Regions from separate parts of the Streptomyces sp. NPDC021093 genome, predicted to be linked through region 3. Evidence: riboswitches for the same ligand, from Rfam matches in the RefSeq annotation. Region 3 holds a riboswitch; each other region holds the start of a gene.
The links. Region 3 has a riboswitch for cobalamin ahead of ACH4SP_RS26820 (CoA-acylating methylmalonate-semialdehyde dehydrogenase). Riboswitches for the same ligand answer to the same signal wherever they lie in the genome.
Positions count from the first base shown of each region.

Region 1: it holds a riboswitch for cobalamin, as region 3 does, so the genes downstream of both, ACH4SP_RS18705 (cobalamin biosynthesis protein) here and ACH4SP_RS26820 (CoA-acylating methylmalonate-semialdehyde dehydrogenase) in region 3, are expected to answer to the same signal.
Region 2: it holds a riboswitch for cobalamin, as region 3 does, so the genes downstream of both, ACH4SP_RS38685 (ribonucleoside-diphosphate reductase subunit alpha) here and ACH4SP_RS26820 (CoA-acylating methylmalonate-semialdehyde dehydrogenase) in region 3, are expected to answer to the same signal.
Region 4: it holds a riboswitch for cobalamin, as region 3 does, so the genes downstream of both, metE (5-methyltetrahydropteroyltriglutamate--homocysteine S-methyltransferase) here and ACH4SP_RS26820 (CoA-acylating methylmalonate-semialdehyde dehydrogenase) in region 3, are expected to answer to the same signal.

Region 1 covers NZ_JBIRQJ010000005.1:618,562-621,978, reverse strand. The annotation lists gene ACH4SP_RS18715 (anion permease) at 1-1,024, shown strand, start outside; gene ACH4SP_RS18710 (hypothetical protein) at 1,038-1,259, shown strand; cobalamin riboswitch at 1,373-1,511, shown strand; gene ACH4SP_RS18705 (cobalamin biosynthesis protein) at 1,548-2,540, shown strand; gene ACH4SP_RS18700 (cobyric acid synthase) at 2,537-3,417, shown strand, end outside.
Region 2 covers NZ_JBIRQJ010000017.1:20,397-23,813, forward strand. The annotation lists gene ACH4SP_RS38670 (carbon starvation CstA family protein) at 1-739, shown strand, start outside; gene ACH4SP_RS38675 (CstA-like transporter-associated (seleno)protein) at 856-1,044, shown strand; gene ACH4SP_RS38680 (GNAT family N-acetyltransferase) at 1,200-1,700, shown strand; cobalamin riboswitch at 1,771-1,912, shown strand; gene ACH4SP_RS38685 (ribonucleoside-diphosphate reductase subunit alpha) at 2,052-3,417, shown strand, end outside.
Region 3 covers NZ_JBIRQJ010000008.1:428,512-431,928, reverse strand. The annotation lists gene ACH4SP_RS26825 (acyl-CoA dehydrogenase family protein) at 1-336, opposite strand, end outside; gene ACH4SP_RS26820 (CoA-acylating methylmalonate-semialdehyde dehydrogenase) at 333-1,832, opposite strand; cobalamin riboswitch at 2,061-2,239, opposite strand; gene ACH4SP_RS26815 (PPOX class F420-dependent oxidoreductase) at 2,327-2,800, opposite strand; gene ACH4SP_RS26810 (hypothetical protein) at 2,865-3,417, opposite strand, start outside.
Region 4 covers NZ_JBIRQJ010000002.1:659,186-662,602, forward strand. The annotation lists gene metE (5-methyltetrahydropteroyltriglutamate--homocysteine S-methyltransferase) at 1-1,316, opposite strand, end outside; cobalamin riboswitch at 1,480-1,698, opposite strand; gene ACH4SP_RS07930 (3-hydroxybutyryl-CoA dehydrogenase) at 1,872-2,777, opposite strand; gene aceB (malate synthase A) at 2,774-3,417, opposite strand, start outside.

The DNA of each region.
Region 1 (3,417 bases), on a different contig from region 3:
CGCGATCCTCTGGAACCTGTTGACCTGGCTGATCGGCCTGCCGTCCAGTTCCTCCCACGCACTCTTCGGCGGCCTCATCGGCGCCACACTGATGTCGGTCGGCACCTCGGGCGTCAACGGCAGCGTCGTCATCACCAAGGTGCTGCTGCCCGCGATCGCCGCGCCGATCGTGGCCGGCATCGCCGCCTACCTCGCCACGAAGCTCACCTTCAAGCTGGCGTCCAAGACCGACGAGAAGTCCACCGCCAAGGGCTACCGGGCGGGCCAGATCGCCTCCGCCGGTCTCGTCTCGCTCGCGCACGGCACCAACGACGCGCAGAAGACCATGGGCGTCATCACCCTGGCCCTGGTCACCGGCAACGTGCTGGCCCCCGGCGCGAACCCGCCCCTGTGGGTCATCGTCTCGGCCGGTGTCGCCATCGCCGCCGGTACCTACCTCGGCGGCTGGCGCATCATCCGCACCATGGGCAAGGGCCTCACCGACCTCCGTCCGCCGCAGGGCTTCGCCGCCCAGACCGGCGCCGCGACGGTCATCCTGGCCTCCTCGCACCTCGGCTTCTCCCTCTCCACCACCCAGGTCTGCTCCGGCTCCGTGATGGGCGCCGGACTCGGCCGCAAGGGCGGCGTCGTCCGCTGGTCGACCGCGACCCGGATGTTCGTCGCCTGGGGTCTGACGCTGCCGGCGGCCGGCCTGGTCGCCGCCGCCGCGGAGTACCTGACGGGTCAGGGCGCCTGGGGCGTCACCGTCGTGGCGGTCCTGCTGGTCGCGGGCTCCGGCGTGATCTGGGCCCTGTCGCGCCGCAAGCCGGTCGACCACACCAACGTCACCGCCGACGACCTGGACGCGCCGGCCCCGGCCGAGCCCGCGGGCGTCGTCACGACCGCCATGGCGGCGGTCACCCCGCCCCCGGCCGGTGTGTTCCCGCACGAGGCCACGCACACCACGACGGGCGACCTCAAGGCCACCCTCCACTCCCCCGCCGGAACCCCCACCGAGGCGGCCCGCCCGGCCGCATCGGTCTAAGGACGCACACGACATGAACATCGACTGGGCAGCTCTCGGCACCGTCTTCGGCGTCAGCCTCGTGGCCACCGTGGGTCTGGTGGGCCTGTTCACCCTCGGCATCGTGGGCCTCTCCAAGCAGGAGAGCGCCGCCGCTTCGGGCGGTTCCGCAACCATGGCGCGCACCGGCGCGTACGCCTGCTTCGCGCTGTGCGCGGCGGCCGTGGCGTACGGAATCTTCCTGATCGTCGTCTGAACCCGCACTTCGCCCCACCCCGCCGCCCCGCGCCCCGTGCGCGGGGCGGTTCTGCGTACGCCCCTCGGGCCCGGGGAGCACCGCAGGTCAAGCCCAGGTTGACGGGTGTTCTCGGGGCGTGGTGGACTGCCGGAGCCAATACGGCGGCATGGAGAGGAAGCCGGTGCGAATCCGGCGCGGTCCCGCCACTGTCACGTACCGACCCACCCGGTCGTACGGAAGCCAGGAACTCCCAGCCGCTCGTCACGTCGAACCAGGGCGCGGACCCTGAGTTAAGGACACATCGCCATGCCCGGCTGCGGAACCCGCAGTTCAGCCGCCCCCTGTCCGAGTTCCGCCCGCGTCTTCGCCTACGGCGCCGCCGCCGGACTGCTCGGCGACCTCCTGCTCGGCGATCCCCGGCGGGGCCACCCCGTCGCCGCCTTCGGACGTGCCGCCGGCGCGGTGGAGCGGACGCTGTGGCGCGACCACCGCGGCTGGGGCGCACTGCACACCCTGGTCTGTGTCGGCGGAGCCGCCGGAGCGGCGGCCGTCGCCGCGCGCGCCGTACGCCGCTCCCCCGTCGCTTCCGTCGTCCTGACCGCCGCCGCCACCTGGTCCGTTGTCGGCGGTACGTCGCTGGGGCGCGAGGCCCGTGCCGTCGGCGGGGCGCTCGCCGCCGGTGACCTCGACGTCGCCCGCGAGCGGCTGCCGCACCTGTGCGGGCGGGACCCGCAGGCCCTGGACGGGCAGCAGATGGCGCGCGCGGTCGTGGAGTCGGTCGCCGAGAACACCTCGGACGCGGTCGTGGGCGCGCTGGTCTGGGGCGCGGTCGGCGGCGTGCCGGGGCTGGTGGCCTTCCGCGCGGTGAACACCCTGGACGCGATGGTCGGCCACAAGTCGGCGCGCTACCGGCGCTACGGGTGGGCGTCGGCCCGCCTCGACGACGTCGCGGGCTGGCCGGGTGCCCGGCTGACGGCCGCACTGGCGGTGCTGGCCGGGGACGACTCGCGGGGTGCTCTCGCGGCCTGGCGGACGGATGCGTCGAAGCACCCGAGCCCCAACGCGGGCCCGGTGGAGTCCTCGTTCGCGGGCGCCCTGGGCGTCACGCTCGGCGGGACGCTGTCGTACGCGGGGCGGGTGGAGCACCGGGCGGTGCTCAACGGGGACACCGGGCGGCCCGTGGCCGTACCGGACATCGAGCGTGCGGTGCGGCTGTCGCGCCGGGTGAATGTGCTGGCGCTGGCCGTGTGTGCGGCGGGGCGGCTGGCGTTCTCGTACGCGAAGGGGCGTAACTCATGAGTGGCGGCGGGCTGTTGGTCGCGGGGACCACGTCGGACGCGGGCAAGAGCGTGGTCACGGCGGGGATCTGCCGGTGGCTGGTGCGGCAGGGGGTGAAGGTCGCCCCGTTCAAGGCGCAGAACATGTCGCTGAACTCGTTCGTGACGCGCGAGGGCGCGGAGATCGGGCGCGCCCAGGCGATGCAGGCGCAGGCGGCGCGGGTCGAGCCGACCGCGCTCATGAACCCGGTGCTGCTCAAGCCGGGCAGTGACAGGTCCAGCCAGGTGGTGCTGCTCGGCAAGCCGGTGGGCGAGATGAGCGCGCGGGGCTTCTTCGGCACGGCGGGCGGCAAGGAGTACGGCAAGGGCGTACAGGGCGGCCACCGGGAGGCGCTGCTCGGGACGGTGACCGAGTGCCTGGCCCAGCTGCGCGGCCAGTACGACGCGGTGATCTGCGAGGGCGCGGGAAGCCCCGCGGAGATCAATCTGCGCCGTACGGACATCGTGAACATGGGGATCGCGCGGGCCGCCGACTTCCCGGTGGTGGTGGTCGGGGACATCGACCGCGGTGGTGTCTTCGCGTCGTTCTTCGGTACGACGGCGCTGCTCGCGCGGGAGGACCAGCGGCTGGTCGCGGGGTACTTGGTGAACAAGTTCCGGGGCGATGTGTCGCTGCTTGAGCCGGGTCTCGACATGCTGGAGGACCTGACCGGGCGCAAGACGTACGGCGTGCTGCCGTTCGCGCACGGGCTCGGCATCGACGAGGAGGACGGCCTGCGGGTGTCGATGCGCGGTGCGGTGCGCGAGTCCGTGGTGGCGCCGCCGGTCGGCGAGGACGTGCTGCGGGTCGCGGTGTGCGCGGTGCCGCTGATGTCGAACTTCACGGACGTGGACGCGCT
Region 2 (3,417 bases), on a different contig from region 3:
GTTCATCCTGACGACGCTCGACGCGGGCACCCGCGTGGGCCGGTTCATGCTCCAGGACATGCTGGGCAACATCTACAAGCCGTTCAAGAACGTCAGTTGGCGGCCCGGCGTCTGGATCGCCAGCGCGATCGTCGTCATCGCCTGGGGCTACTTCCTCTGGGTCGGCGTGCACGACCCGCTCGGCGGCATCAACCAGCTCTTCCCGCTGTTCGGCATCGCCAACCAGCTGCTCGCCGCCGTCGCACTCGCCGTCTGCACCACCCTGCTGATCAAGTCCGGCCGCCTCAAGTGGGCCTGGGTGACGGCCGTTCCGCTGCTCTGGGACGTGGCGGTGACGCTCACCGCGAGCTGGCAGAAGATCTTCTCCGCCGACCCGAAGGTGGGCTTCTTCGCCCAGCGCGACGTCTACCAGAGCGCACTCGACAAGGGCCTCGACAAGGTCGGACTCGCCAAGAACCGCGACCAGATGGAGACCATCGTCACCAACTCCACGGTCGACGGGGTCCTTTCGATCCTCTTCGCCGTGCTGATCGTCGTGGTCCTCTTCGAGGCCTGCCGCGCCTGCCTGAAGGCGATCCGCCACCCGGCCGCGGTCACGCTCAGCGAAACCCCCTACGTCGAGTCGAAGATCGTCGCCCCCGCCTCGCTCTTCGCCACCAAGGAGGAGAAGGCGGAGCTGGTCGCGGCGGGCGTCGGCCCGGAGGGCGGCCCGCGCGGAAGCGAGGAGGAGAAGGTGTGAACACCACCGCCCGGACCGCCGACGCCCGGACCGCCGACGCCCGGACCGCCAGTACCCGGGCCGCCGGTGCACGGACCACCGGCGCCCGGAGCGTCACCGCCCGGACCGTCGCCGCGGTGCGCCACCGGCTGGGCCGACTGCGTTGGTACGTACGGGAAGTGACCGGAGAGGCGACGTACGACCGGTATGTCGCACACGCCCGGTCGCACGACCCGGGCGCCCGGGTGATGACCCGCCGCGCCTTCGAGCGCAGCCGCACGGACGCCCGCGAGGGCGACCCCAGGTCGGGCTTCCGCTGCTGCTGAGCACCTCGCCCGCACCTCGCCGAGGACCTGCCAGGACCTCGTCAGGATCCGTCAGGACCTCGCTGAGGACCCGCTGAGCCCTCTCGTACGGCCTGGTGTCCCGCCCCTCGAAACGGGGTGGGCCGCCGGGCCGTACGCGTTGCACACTGCCCTCCATGGACATCACGATCAGGCTCGCCGAGCCCCACGAATACACCGAGGTCGGCGAGATCACCGCCCGCGTCTCCCTCGACGACGGCTTCCTCGACGACGGCGCGGAGGATCCGTATCTGCTCGTGCTGCGCGACGCCGCCTCCCGTGCCGCCCGGGCCGACCTGCTGGTCGCCGCCGATGCCGACGGCACGCTCCTCGGCACCGTCACCTACGCCCCGCAGGGCACCGAGCTGCAGGACATCGCCGTCCCCGGCGAGGCCGAGTTCCGCATGCTCGCGGTCGCGCACCGGGCCAGGGGGCGCGGGGCGGGCGAGAGCCTCGTACGCGCCTGCATAGCCCGTGCGAAGGCCGAGGAGGGCGTCGTACGGCTGGTGATGTCGACCCAGCCGACCATGCTCGGGGCACACCGGATCTACGAGCGGCTGGGCTTCGTACGGACGCCGGAACGGGACTGGGAACCGGTGCCTGGACTGTCCCTGTTGACGTACAAACTGGAGCTCTAGGACCCATCTGGCCCGCTTCCACTTGTGAAGCCTCGCGACGCGCGACACAAGATGTGGTGGGTTCTCCAACGAGGACCCACCACATGTATGCTCGTGCTCGCTGTCGTCGCAGGGGAATCCGGTGAGAATCCGGAACTGTCCCGCAACGGTGTGTCATGTGCGCTTTTGCGTACCGCCAAGTCCGAGGACCTGCCGACAGCGCATCCGGCTCGACCGAACCGGATACCGATACGTCCGGGCCTCGTGGTTGGGCCGGTGGACGCCAGGCGACGTGCGCCCCTTTCCGGGGTGCCGTGTGCCCGCGCGCCCCCTCCGCCGCAGGCCCCGCGCCGAGCGAGGGAGAGCCCCCACGTGACCATCGCGCCAGTCGATCCGGCCACCGCACAACAGTCTCAGGACAGCCAGGACGCGCCCGGGACCGCGCTCCTGCGCACCCTGACCGACCTCACCGCCGACCTGCCCGACACCGACCCCGGCCGGGTCGCAGCCGCCGCCCTGCGTGGGCGCAACGCACGCTCGGACGCCGCCGAGCTGCGAGAGCTCGCCACCGAGTCCGCCGCAGGACTCATCTCCGAGGACCCGGCGTACTCGCGCCTCGCGGCCCGCCTGCTCGCCCGTACGATCCGGGACGAAGCAGCCACCCAGGGCGTGAACTGCTTCTCCGAGTCCGTCTCCGTCGGCCACCGCGAAGGGCTCATCGCGGACCGTACGGCCGACTTCGTCGCCAAGCACGCGGCGGCTCTGGACGAGCTGGTCGACCTGGACGGCGACGACCGCTTCGAGTACTTCGGCCTGCGCACGGTCTACAGCCGCTACCTGCTGCGCCACCCGATCACCCGCCAGGTCATCGAGACCCCGCAGCACTTCATGCTGCGCGTGGCCTCCGGTCTGGCCGAGGACGACAGCGAGCGGGCTCTCGCCGAGGTCGCCTCGCTGTACCGCCTGATGAGCCGCCTGGACTACCTCCCGTCCTCGCCGACGCTCTTCAACTCCGGCACCCGCCACCCCCAGATGTCGTCCTGCTACCTCCTCGACTCCCCGATGGACGAGCTGGACTCGATCTACGACCGCTACCACCAGGTCGCGCGCCTCTCCAAGCACGCCGGCGGCATCGGTCTCTCGTACTCCCGCATCCGCGCCCGCGGCTCCCTGATCCGCGGCACCAACGGTCACTCGAACGGCATCGTGCCGTTCCTGAAGACCCTGGACGCCTCGGTCGCGGCCGTGAACCAGGGCGGCCGGCGCAAGGGCGCCGCCGCCGTCTACCTGGAGACCTGGCACGCGGACATCGAGGAGTTCCTGGAGCTCCGCGACAACACCGGCGAGGACGCCCGCCGTACGCACAACCTGAACCTGGCGCACTGGATCCCGGACGAGTTCATGCGCCGCGTGGACCAGGACGGCCAGTGGTCGCTCTTCTCCCCCGCCGACGTCCCCGAGCTGGTGGACCTGTGGGGCGAGGAGTTCGACGCCGCCTACCGCAAGGCGGAGGCCGCCGGTCTCGCCAAGAAGTCGATGTCGGCGCGCGAGCTGTACGGCCGCATGATGCGCACCCTCGCGCAGACCGGCAACGGCTGGATGACGTTCAAGGACGCCTCCAACCGCACCGCCAACCAGACGGCGGAGCCGGGCCACACGGTCCACTCCTCCAACCTCTGCACCGAGATCCTTGAGGTCACGAACGACGGCGAGACCGCCGTCTGCAACCTCGGCTCGG
Region 3 (3,417 bases):
TCCGTACGAATCGACCATCCAGGCGACCATGTTGTGGATGGAGAGGTAGCCGGCGACGGACGGGCAGCCGGAGGCGAGGGCTTCGAAGACCAGGACTCCGTCGGCGCGGCTGAGTCCGCTGCCGCCCGCGTCCTCCCGTACGTACACACCGCCGAGTCCGAGCCCGGCGGCCTTGCGCAGCACGTCGACGGGGAAGTGCTTCTCCTGGTCCCAGCGGACGGCGTGCGGGGCGAGGTGGTCCTGTGCGAAGTCGAGGGTGGTCTCGACGAGGGCCTGCTGGTCCTCGGTGAGCGAAGTGGGCGCGGTGCTGGACATGGTGGTGGGCACGGCGCTCATCCCATCGTCGGGATCGTGAAGCTCGCGCCTTCCCTGGCGCCCGACGGCCAGCGCGAGGTGACGGTCTTCGTGCGGGTGTAGAAGCGGATGGCGTCCGGGCCGTGCTGGTTCAGGTCGCCGAAGCCGGACCGCTTCCAGCCGCCGAAGGTGTGGTAGGCGACGGGGACCGGGATGGGGACGTTGACGCCGACCATGCCGGTGTTGACCCGGCGGGTGAAGTCGCGGGCGGTGTCGCCGTCCCGGGTGAAGATCGCGACGCCGTTTCCGTACGGGTGCTCGCTGGGCAGGCGCAGTGCCTCCTCGTAGTCGGCGGCGCGTACGACGCACAGGACGGGGCCGAAGATCTCCTCGCGGTAGATCCGCATCTGCGGGGAGACCCGGTCGAAGAGGGAGGCTCCGGCGAAGAACCCGTTCTCGTGGCCCGGGAGGGTGAAGTCCCGCCCGTCGACGACGAGTTCGGCTCCTTCGACGACGCCGATGCCCACATAGCGCTGGACCCGGTCGAGTGCGTCCCTGCTGACCAGGGGGCCGAAGTCGGCGTCCGGGTCGTCGGAGCGACCGATGCGCAGCGCCGCGATGCGCTCCTTGAGTGCGGCGACGAGCCGGTCCGCGGTCTCCTCGCCGACGGGCACGGCCACCGAGATCGCCATGCAGCGCTCCCCCGCCGACCCGTATCCGGCACCGATCAGGGCGTCCACCGCCTGGTCGAGGTCGGCGTCCGGCATCACGATCATGTGGTTCTTGGCGCCGCCGAAGCACTGGGCGCGCTTGCCGTGCGCGGCGGCCGTGGCGTAGATGTGCGCGGCGATCGGGGTGGAGCCGACGAAGCCGAGCGCTTCGACGCGGGGGTCCTCCAGGAGGGTGTCGACGGCTTCCTTGCCGCCGTTGACGACGTTGAGCACGCCGGGCGGCAGGCCGGCCTCCAGGAAGAGTTCGGCGAGCCGCAGCGGTACGGACGGGTCGCGCTCGGACGGCTTGAGGATGAATGCGTTTCCGCAGGCGAGAGCGGGTGCGGCCTTCCACAGGGGGATCATCGCGGGGAAGTTGAACGGGGTGATCCCGGCGACGACGCCGATCGGGGAGCGCAGCGAGTGCACATCGATGCCGGTGCCCGCGTTGTCGGTGAACTCGCCCTTGAGGAGGTGCGGGATCCCGGCGGCGAACTCCACCACTTCCAGGCCGCGTTGGAGGTCTCCGTGCGCGTCGGCGACCGTCTTGCCGTGCTCGGCGGACAACATCCGGGCCAGCGGGTCGCGCTCCTCCTCGACGAGCTGGAGGAAGCGAAGCAGGACGCGGGCGCGCCGCTGCGGGTTCCAATCTGCCCATTCCTGCTGGGCGTTGGCAGCGTCGGCAATGGCCGCCTCGGTGTCGGCGCGGCTCGCGAGGGGGACGCGGGCCTGGACGGTGCCGGTGTTGGGGTCGTACACGTCGCCGAAGAGGCCGGAGGTGCCGACGGTGTGCTTGCCGCCGATGAAGTGGCTGAGTTCACGGACCATGGTGTGCCTGCTCTCGTCAGGTGAGATCCGGGGACGGCACGGCGGGCCCCCGGCGGGTGCGCACGGGTGGGTGCGCCGCCGGGTGCGGGCCGTGGGACAGCGGGCCGCGAGACGGTGAAGGGGAGTCTCGAAGTCCTATGAGCGCGGGGTGAGTTGACCGCGCTCCGCCGGATCACCAGGGTCGTGTGTAGAGACCGGTGCCATGCGTGTCTGCTCCATCCTCGTGGAAAACACGGAACGTTCCGCGGCCGGTATCCTGACTCCCGGATCTTCGCGTGCCGCCCGCCTTCCCGGCAGACTTCGCCAGTGGCGTGGGGACGACGGCACACTCCCCGGTCACAGTGGCGGGACCGTGCCGGATTCACACCGGCTTCCCTGCACCGCGGACCTTGTGTCACGAACATATAGTTGGACGTCCTAGTAAGTCCACCCCCTCTCTTGCGCCCGGCCGCTACGGCACTGCTGGCTTTGCCTGCTCAGTCGGCTCCGTCGGCTCAGTCGGCGATGCCGCCGAAGGCCACCACCCGGTCGACCCTGGCGCGCACCAGGTACTCGCCGGGGACGGAGTTCCGCTCCCCGTAGGCGGCCCCGTTCTCCGGGCCCATGTACCGGCTGCCGATGCGGGTGGCCCAGGTGCGGAGTTCGACCGGATCCTCGGTGAACTCCGCCGTGCATTCCAGCATCACGTAGCTGAAGGGCGGTGTCTGGTCGTCGACGCACAGAGAGAAGCGCGGCTCGCGGAGCAGCGACTTGCACTTCAGCGACTCGTGCCAGGTGGTGAAGACGATGCGGGGTGCGTCAGCACGGCCCTCGGCTCCCCCGGCCTCGCAGCCGTCGCCGTCTTCACCGCCCTCGTCGATCAGGAACCACACCGGGGTGACGTGCGGGCGGCCGTCCTTGCGATTGGTCGCCAGCTTGCCCGTGCGGGTGCCGGTGAGGACGAAGGCACGCCACTCTTCCTCGGTCATGGTGTGCATCAGGCGCTCCGATCAGTGGTGGGTACATCGACTCCTTCGAGAGTACGGGTACTGATCAACTGCCGAAGCGCAGCGCGACGGTGTCCCCCACGTGGATCACCGTGTTGCGGGCAGCGCCCGCGAAGGCCGCGCCGTCCAGGCTGACCTTCCAGGTGGCGGCGCCGGAATTGGCTGTTCCGTTGAGGGCGGTGATCGCTCCGGTGCCGGATGCGGGCGTCACCCCGGTGACACAGCCCGCCGGGGTCGCCGCACTCGCCGCGGCGTTCAGGACGTCGCCCAGTGTGGCGGTCGTACCGGTCGGCGTGAGGGCGACCGAGCAGGCCTGGAGGGTGCCGGTCCCGTTGTCGACGGTCAGTGCCAGCTTGGCCGGGGTGCCGGGGGTGAAGGCGGACTCGGCCACCCACTGGGGAGCTCCGGCCGTCACCGGGGTCGGCGGCGCGGTGGTGAAGCCGCCGCCCGAGACCGCGCGCAGCCCGTCGATGGAGGCGTACGGCTGCGGGGAGGTGTCGCCCGGCTGGTACCTGAAGCCGCCGCCCGGGTTGAACTGCTGGGAGATCAGGAAGTCGACCGGGGTCTTGCCGAGGGAGGTGCGGAAGTCACCGGTCTGG
Region 4 (3,417 bases), on a different contig from region 3:
GGGAGCCCGAGGTGGGCGCGCTGGGCGGTGGCCCGCTCCTCGTACGGTGCGGAGCGGCGGCCGTCCGCGTCGGTGACGGCGGCGACCCGGTTGCGGACGGCCGGGTCGTGGGTGATGGGGGAATTGGCGCGGGAGGCCAGGTCGGCGCGGTTCGCGGCGAGTTCGGCGGTGATGGCCGAGGTGCCCTGGGTCAGGCCCCTGGTCAGCGTGACGATCTCGGTCGTCTTCTGCCGGGCGAAGGCCAGCCAGCGGAGGATCTGCGGGTCGACGTCGCGTTCGGCCTGTGCGTCGAGGGGGACGTGCAGGAGGGAGCAGGAGGCGGCCACGTCGACCCGGTCGGCGAGGCCGAGGAGGGTGCCGAGCGTGCTGAGGGACTTCTCGAAGTCGTTGATCCAGATGTTGCGGCCGTTGACGACGCCCGCGATCAGGCGCTTGCCGGGCAGCCCGCCGACCGCGGCCAGCGCGTCGAGGTTGGCGGCCGCGGCATCGGTGAAGTCCAGTGCCAGACCCTCGATCGGCGCCTTGGCGAGCACCGGGAGGGCGTCGCCGAGCCGGTCGAAGTAGGAGGCGACGAGGAGTTGCGGCCGGTCGGTGAGGGCACCCAGCTCGCGGTAGGTGCGGGCGGCGGCGTTCAGCTCCGCCGGGGTGCGGTCCTGGACCAGGGCGGGCTCGTCCAGCTGCACCCATTCGGCCCCGGCCGCCCGGAGGTCGGCGAGGACCTCGGCGTACACGGGCAGCAGCCGGTCCAGCAGGGTGAGCGGCTCGAAGTCGGCTGCGACACCGGGGGCGGGCTTGGCGAGCAGCAGATAGGTGACCGGGCCGACGAGGACCGGGCGCGCGGTGTGGCCGAGCGCGAGGGCCTCCTTCAGCTCGGCGACCTGCTTGGTGGAGTCGGCCGCGAAGACGGTGTCCGGGCCCAACTCAGGTACGAGGTAGTGGTAGTTGGTGTCGAACCACTTGGTCATTTCCAGGGGTGCCACGTCCTGGTTTCCGCGTGCCATGGCGAAGTAGCCGTCGAGGACGTCGGCGGCGACGGCGCCGCGGTGGCGGGCGGGGACAGCGCCGACCATGACACTGGTGTCCAGGACGTGGTCGTAGTACGAGAAGTCACCGGTGGGCACCTCGTGGATGCCGGCGTCGGCCAGCTGCTGCCAGTTCGTGCGGCGCAGGTCCTTCGCGGCCTCCTGGAGGGCGGCGGCGGTGACGCGGCCCTTCCAGTAGCCCTCGATGGCCTTCTTGAGCTCACGGTTCTGGCCCTGGCGGGGGTAGCCGTACACGGTGGATCGTGCTGCCGCGGCTGCGGACTTCGCTGTCACGGAAATCTCCTTCGCGAGATGACTCCTGAGAATCCCGGAGACGGATCACGGACGCGAAGGGATGACGGAACCAGGTGGATCGGCACGCGCGCGACGGGCGCGGTCTCCACCTGATATGTACGCCGACCCGCCCACGAGGTCACCGGGATGTCCGCACGCGAACGGTCGCGTACGGGCAACGGGCAGGTCTTCGGACTCGCGGGCACACCTGCCGGGGCAGATTCCTACTGGCCGTCGCTTCCCGGGTCCTTGGCCGGACCCAGTGCTCATGACGGCGGTCGTTCCCACTTACCGCTGCGGGGCAGTCCCGGATTCTCACCGGGTTCCCTCTTACGACGCGCCTGCCTGGCGGGCAGGGCGAACCAGTTGCACCCGACACACTAGGCGCCGAGACCCCCTGCCGTCACGGGGGTTCGTACTCCGGAGCGTGAAAAGAGACACGGTTTCCAGCGGGAATCAAGCGTGCGGCCGGGTGCGCCGCGGACCTCCCGCCCTTGGCGCACCCGGCTTCTCCCCTGTCGCACGCCCCTCGGCGCCGCGACCGGCCCTGGCCCCTCAGCCCTGGTCGTACCGGTGGAATCCGCGGCCCGTCTTGCGGCCGAGCAGTCCCGCCTCGACCATCCGCTGGAGCAGTGGCGGCGGGGCGTACAGCGGTTCCTTGAACTCGTCGTAGAGGGACTCCGCGATGGAGGCGACCGTGTCCAGACCGATCAGGTCGGCGAGCTTCAGCGGTCCCATGGGGTGCGCGCAGCCCAGTTCCATGCCGGCGTCGAGGTCGGCGGCGGTGGCGAACCCGGACTCGGCCATCCGGATCGCGGAGAGGAGATACGGGACGAGGAGGGCGTTGACGACGAATCCGGCGCGGTCCTGGGAGCGGACCACGGTCTTGCCGAGCGCCGTGGTGGCGAACTCCTCGGCGAGGGCGACCGCCTGGGGCGACGTGTGGAGCGAGGTCACCACCTCGACGAGCGGGAGGACGGGCACCGGGTTGAAGAAGTGCAGCCCCAGGACGCGGTCCGCGCGGCGGGTGGCCATGCCCAGGCGCATGACGGGGATCGAGGAGGTGTTGGTGGCCAGTACGGCTTCGGGGTCCTCGACGATCTTGTCGAGCGCGGCGAAGACCTCCGTCTTGGCGGCGGGGTTCTCCACGACGGCCTCGACGACGAGTTGCCGGTCGGCGAGGTCGTCGAGGCTGCCGGTGAAGACCAGCCGCTCCATGGCGTACTCGGCGGAGATGCGGTCCAGCTTGCCGCGCTGGACGGCGCGTTCCAGGGAGACGGCGACGCGTTCGCGAGCCGCGCGGGCGGCGAGGGCGTCGGCCTCGCAGACGACCGTGTGCAGCCCGGCGCGTGCGCAGACCTCCGCGATTCCGGCGCCCATCTGCCCGCCGCCGACGATGCCGACCCTGCTGATCGTCGCGTTCGTGCTGATCGGGGCGTTCGTGCTGATCGGAGTGTTCACGAGCGGCCTCCGGACTTGGTGACGAGGTGGCGGGTGTAGGCGTCGGTGGTGAAGAAGGCGGGCAAGTCCCTTGCCAGGGCGGCACGTTCGAAGAGCGCGCGGACCTCGTCGACCTGTGCCCACGGGTACTCGGCGCCCAGGGCGGCCACCTCCTCGTCCACGATCCGGCGCACCGCGTCACGGGTGACGCAGCCGTGCCGGATCCACTGCCAGATCTGGGCGCGGGCGATCTCGGCTGTCGACGCGTCCTCCACCAGGCCGTTCAGGGGGACGGCGCCCTCTCCGCGCAGCCAGGCGTCGAAGTAGCGCAGCGCGATGGAGACGTTGGTGCGGATGCCCTCCGGGGTGGGAGTGCCGCCGGAGCGGCGGACCGCGAGGAGGTCGGCGGGCGCCACGTCGACGTCCTCACGGGTGCGGTCGATCTGGTGCGGACGCTGTCCGAGCACGTCGTCGAAGGCGGTGCGGCTCAGCGGCACCAGGCCGGGGTGGGCCACCCAGGTGCCGTCGAAGCCGTCCTCGGCCTCGCGCTCCTTGTCCAGCCGCACCGCGGCGAAGGCGGCCTCGTCGGCGGCCGGTTCCTGGCCGGGGATCTGTGCGGCCATGCCGCCGATGGCATGGGCGCCGCGCCTGTGGCAGGTGC